DNA from 2 places in the Kocuria rhizosphaerae genome. Region 2 is predicted to be linked to the other one. Evidence: riboswitches for the same ligand, from Rfam matches in the RefSeq annotation. Region 2 holds a riboswitch; the other holds the start of a gene.
What was found. Region 2 has a riboswitch for glycine ahead of gcvP (aminomethyl-transferring glycine dehydrogenase). Riboswitches for the same ligand answer to the same signal wherever they lie in the genome.

Region 1: another riboswitch for glycine. It lies ahead of gcvP (aminomethyl-transferring glycine dehydrogenase); the one in region 2 lies ahead of gcvP (aminomethyl-transferring glycine dehydrogenase).

Annotation. Positions count from the first base shown of each region.
Region 1 covers NZ_JBISWL010000032.1:65,410-70,771, forward strand. Annotated here, with positions in the region: gene ACH9EU_RS04135 (hypothetical protein) at 1-844, opposite strand, end outside; gene ACH9EU_RS04140 (2-methylaconitate cis-trans isomerase PrpF family protein) at 928-2,073, opposite strand; gene ACH9EU_RS04145 (LysR substrate-binding domain-containing protein) at 2,195-3,139, shown strand; glycine riboswitch at 3,275-3,367, shown strand; gene gcvP (aminomethyl-transferring glycine dehydrogenase) at 3,519-5,362, shown strand, end outside.
Region 2 covers NZ_JBISWL010000037.1:6,560-11,921, reverse strand. Annotated here, with positions in the region: gene gcvP (aminomethyl-transferring glycine dehydrogenase) at 216-3,095, opposite strand; glycine riboswitch at 3,261-3,369, opposite strand; gene rplL (50S ribosomal protein L7/L12) at 3,547-3,933, opposite strand; gene rplJ (50S ribosomal protein L10) at 4,030-4,554, opposite strand; gene ACH9EU_RS04535 (GNAT family N-acetyltransferase) at 4,867-5,362, opposite strand, start outside.

The DNA of each region.
Region 1 (5,362 bases), on a different contig from region 2:
GGAAGGCCCGGTACGCCTCGTAGGCCTCCCCGGAGGGCTCTTCCCCGTGGATGTTCTCGTAGACCTCCTCCAGCGTCGGGAGGTCGGGCAGTGCGGGGTCGCGCACGATCTCCCCGTCCTCGAGGACGCCGAAGCTGAACAGCGGGACGGCCTGCCCCGACTCCACCAGGGGCTCCACCTGGGTCTTGTAGGCCGAGGTCGTCTGGTAGTCGAGGTTCACCTCGCCGCGCTCCAGCGCCAGCCGCGCAGGACCACGGCCCTCGAACCCGAAGGTCGACTCGATGTCGACGTCCAGGACGTCCATGGCCTGCAGGAGGGTCAGGTCGAGGCCGGTCGCGCTGATCCCGCCGTAGGACAGGGTGTCGGTGTAGTCGACGAGGTCCTCGGCGCTCTCGATCCCGGTGCTGGAGTTCACGTAGACCACGCCGCCCGTTCCGTTGAGCATCAACGGGATCATCTCGGCGAAGTCGAACTCGACCCCGGGCTGGCCGAGCAGCGCCTGGAAGTAGGTGGTGCCCGACGTGACCAGGAGGCTCTCGCCGCTGGTTCCGCCGGAGTGCACGAACTCGTTGGACCCCGTGACGGACTCGCCGCCGGGAACGTTCTCGACCATCAAGCGGGGGTTGCCCTCCACGTGCTCCTCCAGGTAGGGCGCCACGAACCGCGCCCAGGTGTCGGTCCCGCCGCCGGCCGAGTAGGGCACCTTCAGGGTGACCGAGGAGGGCATGCCGCCGTCTCCCTGGCCGCCCGCGGCGCTCTGGTCGGGAGCGGCGCACGCCCCGAGCAGCAGGGCCGACGTGGCGGCCACAGCCGCAACGGTGTGCTTCTTGATGTTCATGATCATGATCTGTCACCTCTTGTGTAGGGAGCGGCTGTGACACCGCCGTTCATATCGCAGTTCAGGGGAGTTGCTCGGACCGGCGAGTGCTACACGGCCAGTCGTTCGTCGGGGACGAGCACCTGGCCCTCCATCAGCCGCCGTGAGGTCCTGAAGCCGGAGGCGCTGTTGGCCCGCCACTCGGTTCCGTCGTGCTCGACGTCCGCGGTCATCACCAGCAGCCCTGCGGGATGACCGATGACGAATTCCCCGTCGTCGGGGCTCGCGACATCGTGGACCAGCGTCCCGGGCACATTGGCCGCGACCGCGGTCGCGATCGCCCCGGTCAACGGGTAGGAGTTGTGGACGCGGCCCATCGACATCATCATCGCCCGCACGCTGCTCTCCTCCGCGCGGACGGTCAGCCCGTTGGTCGCGACGTATTCCCTCGGGGCGCCGACCAGGGAGAGCTTGGGAACCGACGGCGCCTCCCGGGTCGCCTCCTCCACGGTGGCGGTGATGCCCGCCAGCACGGAGGCCTGGGCTCGCACCGACTCGATCCTGGCCAGCAACGCCGGATCGGCATCCACCTGGGCCGGCACCTCGAGGCCCGTCAGGCCCAGGTCCTCCCAGCGGACGAACACCAGCGGATTGGCCGCGTCGACGATGGAGACGGGAATCGTCCCCAGCCCCGGCAGGGTCAGCTCGTCGACCACGGAGCCCGTGGGGAGCAGCCTCCCGGTCACGGCCCCGCCGGGGCTCACGAAGTCCATCTGCACCCTGGACGCGCGTCCGGGGACACCCGCGAGCTCGAAGTCGCCGATGGGGTCGAAGCGCCCGTTCCTCGTCGGGACGTGGGCGACGATGACCTTGTTCGTGTTGAGGTTGAGGAACCTCACGAGCGTCACGGGGTCGGTGGCCTCCACCAGTCCCTCGTCGACGGCGAAGGGCCCGACAGCCGAGGAGATGTTCCCGCAGTTGCTGCGGCGGTCCACCAGCGGCTGGTCCAGGCTCACCTGCCCGAACTCGTAGGTGACGTCGACGCCGTACGCCGTGCCGTCGCCGATGATCGCCACCTTGCTCGTCGTGGACACCGCACCACCGAGTCCGTCGATCTGCCGACGATAGGGATCGGGGCTGCCCATGGCCGCCAGGATGAACGCGTCACGCAGGGCGGGGTCCACCGGCAGGTCCTTCTCGTGGAAGAACAGTGCCTTGCTGGTCCCGCCGCGCATCACGACCGCTGGAATGTGCATAGATCAACCTCTCCGAACTGCCCGACCTCGTGGTGAGATCTCCGACACACTCAGTCTCAGGGGGGTCGAAAGGTTAAGCAAGATCACACTTCTGTACAGCTACTGAAGCTATACTTCAATCATGATCAAACCCTCCAGCACAGAACGCGTCCTGCTGCTCGCCGACGTGGCCTCCTTCGGCACGATGACTCTCGCCGCCGAGGCTCTCGGCTACTCGGTGTCCGCCATCTCCCAACAGCTCCGGAAGCTCGAGACCGAGGCCGGGCAGCCTTTACTCCAGCGCCACAGTCGCGGCATCGTGTTAACCGATGCCGGACAAGCGGTGGTCAAGCACGCCGAGCAGATCCGCGGCCGCCTCGTGTCCCTGCAGTACTCGCTGGACGACATCGCCGGCCTCCGGGCCGGGACCCTGCGCATGGGGACGTTCCCCACGGCCGGCTCCTCGCTGGTGCCCTTGGCCATCAGCAAGTTCGCGCGCGAGCATCCCCTGATCGAGCTGTCGGTACGGAGCACCCGGCGTGACGCCCTGCTGAAGATGCTCTCGACCCGGGACATCTCGATGAGTCTCCTGTGGGACTACCAGTGGTCCCGCCTGGAGGTCCCGGAGGTCGACGTGCAGCATCTGCTCCACGATCCGACCGACCTCGTCGTCTCCCTGTCGCACCCGCTCGCCTCGCGCGAATCGGTCGCGATGTCCGAACTGCTCGACGAGATGTGGGTCGTGCGCACGGGCGAACACCCGATGATCGAGGTGCTCGTCCGGGCCGCCAACTCCATCGGGTTCCAGCCTCGCGTGGCCTACGAGGCGAACGACTACCAGGAGGCCCAGGCCATGGTCGCCGTCGGGGTGGGCGTCGCGCTCGTCCCGCGTCTCGCGCTGACGGTGCTGCGCGACGACGTGCGCGTCATCCCGCTCTCGGGGGAGGTTCCGCAGCGGCGGATCCTCCTGGCGCGGATGAAGGACAGTCAGCCCACGGCGGCGGAGGCCGCCATGACGACGATGTTCGAGGACGCGGCGCGCCGCCTCAGCGCTCGCGGGCCCAAGCGGAGCTCCAGCGCCCGGTGACATCTGGGCACCCCGGGACCGGTGGCACAATCTCGGGACGCGGTCGCCACTGTACGCCCAGGCTTGCCGGCAGGCTCGCCGAAGTGCGAGGTGTGGACAGCCGCGTGTGAGCCGGGCTACCCTTGAGAAAGCCAATGAATCGTGGTGGGAGAGTCCCGCCCACCGGCGGGCGCCGTAGGAGCAATTCCTCCCCAGGAAACTCTCAGGCCCCTGTACCACCACGGTTCGGCAACTCTGGAAAGCAGCCCGGCGCCCGGCGCCGGACTCACCGACGGTGCAAGCGGCCCTCCGGCCGCGGAATCTCTCAGGTCCCAGACAGAGCGGGGAGGAACTCGAACCGATCCACGCCGACCTGGCGTGCAGCCCCCGGGAGTTCCTCATGACGATCCAGCCCACGACCACGTCCCCGACGACGGTCTTCGCCGACCGGCACATCGGTGCCCGTCCCGACGACGCCCAGCGCATGCTCGACCGCGTGGGCTACACCGACCTCGACGCCCTGGCCGACGCCGCCGTGCCCGCCGACATCCGTCAGCGCACCCCGCTGCAGCTGCCCGAGGCGCTCAGCGAGCAGGAGGTGCTGGAGCAGCTGCGCGCCTACGCGAGCCGCAACACCACCGCCGTGCAGATGATCGGCCAGGGCTACTACGACACCCACACGCCCCCGGTGATCCTGCGCAACGTGCTGGAGTCCCCGGGCTGGTACACCGCCTACACCCCCTACCAGGCCGAGATCTCCCAGGGACGCCTTGAGGCGCTGCTGAACTTCCAGACCATGGTCGCCGACCTCACGGCGCTGCCCGTGGCCAACGCCTCGCTGCTGGACGAGGCGACCGCGGTCGTCGAGGCGGTGCTGCTGATGCGCCGGGCCAACAAGGCCCGCGGCAACGGCGCGATCGTGCTGGACGCCGACGCCCTGCCGCAGACCCTCGCCGTGGTGCGGGCCCGCGCCGAGGCGCTGGGCTTCGCCGTGCAGGTCGCCGACCTGAGGTCCGGTCTGCCCGAGGGCGAGATCACCGGCGTGGTCCTGCAGCAGCCCGGGGTCTCCGGGCGGGTCACCGACCACGCCGCGGTGATCGCCGAGGCCAAGGAGCGCGGGGCGATGGTCACGGTCGCCGCCGACCTGCTGGCCCTGACCCTCATCACCCCGCCCGGCGAGCAGGGCGCGGACATCGCGGTGGGCTCCTCCCAGCGCTTCGGGGTCCCCCTGTTCTTCGGCGGTCCGCACGCGGCCTACATGGCGGTGCGCCCCGGCCTGGAGCGCAACCTGCCCGGCCGCCTCGTGGGCGTCTCCAAGGACCCGACGGGACGGGCGGCCTACCGCCTGGCCCTGCAGACGCGCGAGCAGCACATCCGCCGCGAGAAGGCCACGTCCAACATCTGCACCGCCCAGGCGCTGCTGGCCGTCGTGGCCGGCATGTACGCCGTCCACCACGGCCCCGAGGGGCTGCGGGCCATCGCCGGCCGCGTGCACGACCACGCCCGGACCCTGGCCACCGTCCTGGACCGGGCCGGTCTCGACCTGGTCTCCGGCCACTTCTTCGACACGCTGACCGTGCGGGTGACCGGCCAGGCCGGGAAGGTCGTCCGCGCGGCCGAGGGCCGCGGCGTGAACCTGCGGTTCGTCGACGCCGACCACGTCGGCATCTCCTGCGACGAGGCGACCAGGCCCGAGCACCTCGTGCTCGTCGCCGAGGCCTTCGGGGTCCAGGAGGCGCCCGCGCAGGTCGCCGCCGGACCCCGCGGCTTCGAGCTCGACGAGGAGCTGCGGCGCAGCTCGGAGTTCCTCACCCACCCGGTGTTCTCCGCCCACCGCTCCGAGACGCAGATGCTGCGCTACCTGACGCGCCTGGAGAACCGGGACCTGGCCCTGGACCGGACGATGATCCCGCTGGGCTCCTGCACCATGAAGCTCAACGCCACGGCCGAGATGGCCGCCATCAGCTGGCCCGAGTTCGCCTCGATCCACCCGCTGGCTCCGGCCCACCAGACCACCGGCTGGCGCGCGCTGATCGCCGACCTGGAGAGCCGCCTGGAGGAGATCACCGGCTACGCCGCCGTGTCCCTCCAGCCCAACGCCGGCTCCCAGGGCGAGCTGTCCGGCCTGCTGGCCATCCGCGACTACCACCGCTCCCGCGGCGAGGGGCAGCGCACCGTCTGCCTCATCCCGGCGTCGGCCCACGGCACCAACGCCGCCTCCGCGGTCCTGGCCGGCATGCAGGT
Region 2 (5,362 bases):
GTTCGAGGACCAGCGTGGTGACCTGCTGATCCGCTCCCCCGGGGCGCCCACCGCTATATGAAGGCACGCAGAATTGAGGGACAACGCAAAGAACCAGCATAGGCGCGGAACGCCGTGCTGTCCACACGGCCGGTGGACGCGAACGCCCACCGGCCGTAGGATGAGGGATTTTGTGTCGAACGTCTCAGCTGCGGCCGGGACTCAGCCGCGCCCGGTCACCGGGCGGTCTCCACGGCCCCGGTCTCGATCGCCTCGCCGGCGGACGCGGGGGCGTCGACGGCGAACGCCTCGATCGGCGGGCAGCTGCAGACGAGGTGGCGGTCGCCGGCGGCGTTCTCCACCCGGCCCACGGGCGCCCAGTACTTGGCCAGGCGCAGCTCGGGCAGCGGGTAGGCGGCCTGGGACCGGGGGTAGGGCCGGTCCCACTCGTCGGCGGTGAGCACCTCGGCCGTGTGGGGCGCCCGGCGCAGGACGGAGTCCTCGGCCGTCACCTCGCCCTCGGCCACGGCGGTCATCTCGGCGTGGATCGCCCGCATCGCGTCCACGAATCGGTCGAGCTCCGCGAGGTTCTCGGACTCCGTGGGCTCGACCATGAGCGTGCCGGCCACGGGGAAGGCGAGCGTGGGTGCGTGGAAGCCGTAGTCGACGAGCCTCTTGCAGACGTCCTCGGCCGTGATCCCGGAGGCCTTGGTCAGCGCGCGCAGGTCGAGGATGCACTCGTGGGCCACGAGATTCCCGGGGCCGTTGTAGAGCGTGGGGAACACGTCGGCGAGCCGCGCGGAGACGTAGTTGGCGCTGAGGATCGCCGTGCGCGCCGAGGCGGTGAGCCCCTCGGCGCCGGTCATCGCGATGTACATCCACGAGATCGGCAGCACCCCGGCCGACCCGTAGCGGGCCTGGGACACGGGGAACGCGTCCGTCTCGTCGGCGCTGACGGCCGGGTCGTCGGGCAGGAACGGCACGAGGTGCTCGGCCACCGCCACCGGGCCCACGCCGGGGCCCCCGCCGCCGTGCGGGATGCAGAAGGTCTTGTGCAGGTTCAGGTGCGAGACGTCCCCGCCGAAGCGCCCGGGACGGGCCAGGCCCATGAGGGCGTTGAGGTTGGCGCCGTCCACGTAGACCTGTCCCCCGGCGTCGTGCACGGCCGCGCACACGTCGGTCACCTGCGCCTCGAACACGCCGTGCGTGGAGGGGTAGGTGATCATGATGCCGGCGAGCTCGTCCCCCACGGCCTCGATCTTCGCGGCCAGGTCGTCCATGTCCACGGAGCCGTCGCCGGCGGTGGCCACGACCACGACCTTGAGGTCGGCGAGGACCGCGGAGGCGGCGTTGGTCCCGTGGGCCGAGGACGGGATGAGGATGGTCTTGCGCTGCCGGTCCCCGCGCGAGAGGTGGTAGCGGCGGATGGCCAGCAGCCCGGCGAGCTCGCCCTGGGAGCCGGCGTTGGGCTGGACGGAGACCGCGGTGTAGCCGGTGATCTCCGCGAGCCAGGACTCGAGCTGCCCGACGAGCTCCCGCCACCCCTCCGTCTGGTCCTCGGGGGCCAGCGGGTGGATCGAGGCGAACTCCGGCCAGCTGATGGGCTCCATCTCGGCGGCGGCGTTGAGCTTCATGGTGCACGAGCCCAGCGGGATCATGGTGCGGTCGAGCGCGAGGTCCTTGTCCGCGAGGGCGCGCAGCCACCGCATCATCGCGGTCTCGGACCGGTGGGTGGTGAACACCGGGTGGGTGAGGTAGTCGTCCGTGCGCAGCAGCTCGGCCGGCAGCTCACCGGCGGCGGCCCCGGCCTCCGGCGACGAGGCCCCGAACGCGGCGAGGACCGCGTCGACGTCGTCCTCGTCGTGCGGCTCGCCCACGGACACGGAGACGTGGTCCGCGTCGGCCCGGCGCACGTTGATCCCCCGCTCGGCGGCCGCGGCCACGACCTCGTCGGCGCGGCCGGGGACCTCGGCCAGGACGGTGTCGAAGAACCGGTCGTGGACCACGGTGGTCCCGGCCGCCGCGAGTCCCGCGGCCAGGCGGGCGGCGAGCCCGTGCACCCGCTCGGCGATCGCGCGCAGCCCCTCCGGACCGTGGTAGGCGGCGTAGGCGCCCGCGACGATGGCCAGCAGCGCCTGCGCCGTGCAGATGTTGGAGGTCGCCTTCTCCCGGCGGATGTGCTGCTCACGGGTCTGCAGGGCCAGCCGGTAGGCGGGCCGGCCCGAGGAGTCCACCGAGACCCCGACCAGCCGGCCGGGCAGATTGCGCTCCAGCCCCTTGCGGCAGGCGATGAACGCGGCGTGCGGCCCGCCGAAGAAGAGGGGGACGCCGAAACGCTGGGCCGAGCCCACGGCGATGTCCGCGCCCTGCTCGCCGGGGGGCCGCAGCAGGGTCAGGGCCAGCAGGTCGGTGGACACCGTGACGAAGGCCCCGCGCGCACGGGCCTGCTCCACGAGGTCCTCCAGGGACGCCACGTCGCCGTCGACGCCCACCTGGGCGAGGACGACCCCGAAGGCGTCGCCCTCGGGCAGGCCCTCCGTGAGGTCGGCGACGACCAGCTCCACGCCCACGGCCCGGCAGCGTCCGCGCAGCACCGCGAGCGTCTGCGGCAGGCTCCGGGAGTCCACGACGACCCGCCGGCTCGTGGACCTGCGGTTGGACCGCTGCATCATGAGCACCGCCTCGGCCACCGCGGTCGCCTCGTCGAGCAGGGACGCGTTGGCGAGGTCGAGGCCGGTGAGGTCCATGACCGCGTTCTGGAAGGTCAGCAGCGCCTCGAGCCGGCCCTGGGAGATCTCGGGCTGGTACGGGGTGTAGGACGTGTACCAGGCCGGGTTCTCGAGGATGTTGCGGCGCAGCGCGGGCGGGGTGACGGTGTCGGCGTAGCCCTGGCCGATCATCTGCGTCATGACCCGGTTCTTGGCGGCCGTGCGGCGCAGGGCCGTCAGGGCCTCGTGCTCGGACAGCGGTGCCGGCAGGTCCAGGGGACGGTCCGTGGCGATCGTCGCCGGCACGGCGCGGGCGACGAGCTCGTCGAGGTCGGCCGCGCCGACGGTCTCGAGCATCGTCCGGGTCTCGGCCGCGTCCGGGCCGAGGTGACGTGGAAGGAAGGACAAGGTCAGCTCCTCGTGGTTCGAGGGCCCGGGGGGCCCGTCCGACCTCCCCGCTCTGTTCGTCGACCTGAGAGTTTTCGCCGGTCCCCGCGCGGGGGCCGGCCTGCACCGCCGGTGGCCCTCCGCCCCGGCCGGCGGCCGCGGGTCGATGAGCCTCTTCAGAGTGGCCTGGTCGCAGCGGTACTGGGGCCTGAGAGATTCTCGGGGAGGATTTGCTCCTTCGGCGCCGGCCGCCGCCCGGGACCGGGTCGGCGTCGGACTCTCCCGCTGCGCGTGGACGGCCAATGTGGTTGTGCCCCCCAGTCTCCCACACCCGCCCGGGTCCGCACACCGCTCCCCCGTCCCGCGGTGGCCCGCGACGCCCCGGGCCGCACCCTCCCGGAACGGGACGAGGCCCCGGACGCGGTGCGTCCGGGGCCTCGCGGGACCGTCCGGGCGGACGGTCCCGAGGGTCCTACTTGAGGGTGACGGTGGCGCCGGCGCCCTCGAGGGCCTCCTTGGCCTTGTCCGCGGCCTCCTTGTTGGCGCCCTCGAGGACGGCCTTGGGGGCCGAGTCGACGAGGTCCTTGGCCTCCTTGAGGCCGAGGGAGGTCAGCGCGCGGACCTCCTTGATGACCTGGATCTTCTTCTCGCCGGCGGCCTCGAGGACGACGTCGAACTCGGTCTGCTCCTCGGCCTCCTCGGCGGCACCGGCGGCCGGGGCCGCGGCACCGGCCACGGCCACCGGGGCGGCGGCAGTGACGTCGAAGGTCTCCTCGAAGGCCTTCACGAACTCGGAGAGCTCGATGAGGGAGAGCTCCTTGAACGCGTCGATCAGTTCCTCGGTGCTGAGCTTGGCCATGGTTGTGGCTCCTTTTCGATGTGGTGACCCGGCCGGTCTGGTCGGCGCGGGACGGTCTGGTTCCGTGGGAAGAATTCGCCTCGCGGCGGGTGCTGGCTAGGCGCCCTGCTCCTCGACCTTCGCGCGCAGCGCCTCGGCGGTGCGCACGGTCTTGGACAGCGGCGCCTGGAACAGCGCGGCGGCCTTGGACAGGGACGCCTTCGCGGCGCCCGCGACCTTGGCGAGCAGCACCTCGCGGGACTCGAGGTCCGCGAGCCGCTGGATCTCTGCCGCGCTGAGCGCCTTGCCCTCGAGGTAGCCGCCCTTCAGGACGAGCTGCGGGTGGGCCTTCGAGAAGTCGCGCAGGTTCTTGGCGGCCTCGACGGGATCACCCGAGATGAAGGCGATGGCGCTCGGGCCCGAGAGGTGGTCGTCGAACGCGTCGATGCCCAGATCCCTGGCCGCGATCGCGGTCAGCGTGTTCTTCACCACGGCGTATTCGGCGTTCTCACCGAGCGAGCGGCGCAGCTCCTTGAGCTGGGCCACGGTGAGACCGCGGTACTCAGTCAGGACAGCGGCGTCCGAGTTGGAGAACAGCTCCTTCAACTCGGCGACCGCGGCTGCCTTTTCCGGGTTCGCCATGGTACTCCTTCCGGTCTTCGATGCCGGGCGCTGCCTGGAAGGATCCGCACACGGAAAAAGCCCCGCGCAGATGCCCGGGGCTCGACGGCACGCTCCGTGCAGGACGGCGCGTGCTCGCTGTGCTGGTTCACCTGCGCTGGCCGTTCCTGGCGGAACTCTTACGGCTGCTCCCCCGCGCCCTGGGGCACCGAAACGGTGCCCGGGAGGCATGGAGGACCACGACCGGCGGTCTTTGGTGCTCCCCAGGGTACCCGAGCGCCGGCCGGTCGCCAAATCGCGCGCCGCACCGGGCCCCGGCCGTCCCGCCGGGACTCAGACGGGCGAGAGCTCCCGGGACCAGACCCCGCTGCGCCCCACGACCCGGAAGCCGAGCCGGCTGTTGACCCGGCTCATCCGGTCGTCGCCGCTGTGGCTCCACGAGTACACGGTCCGCACACTGGGAGCCGCCTGCGCGAGCTGCTCCAGGTTGGCGAGCTTGAGCTGGGTGGCCAGCCACCGTCGGCGGTGCTCGCGCAGGACCAGGGTCTCGTCCTGCATCCCGATGGCCGGGTCCTCGCCCGCCAGGACGATCTCCGTCATCCCCACGAGCCGCCCGGTGGCCTCGTGCTCGGCGACGGCGACCAGGGACAGGTTCCCGGCCTCGGCGCGCAGCTGCTCGGTCCGGCGCACGCGTTCGGGGTCCCACGCCTCGGTCTCGGCGGCGACCGGTGGCAGGAAGGTGTCGGCGGCCATCCGCGAGTGCAGGACCGCGAGCTCGTCGAGCCACCGTTCCGGCGCCGAACCGCTCCAGGTGTGCACCCGGTACGGC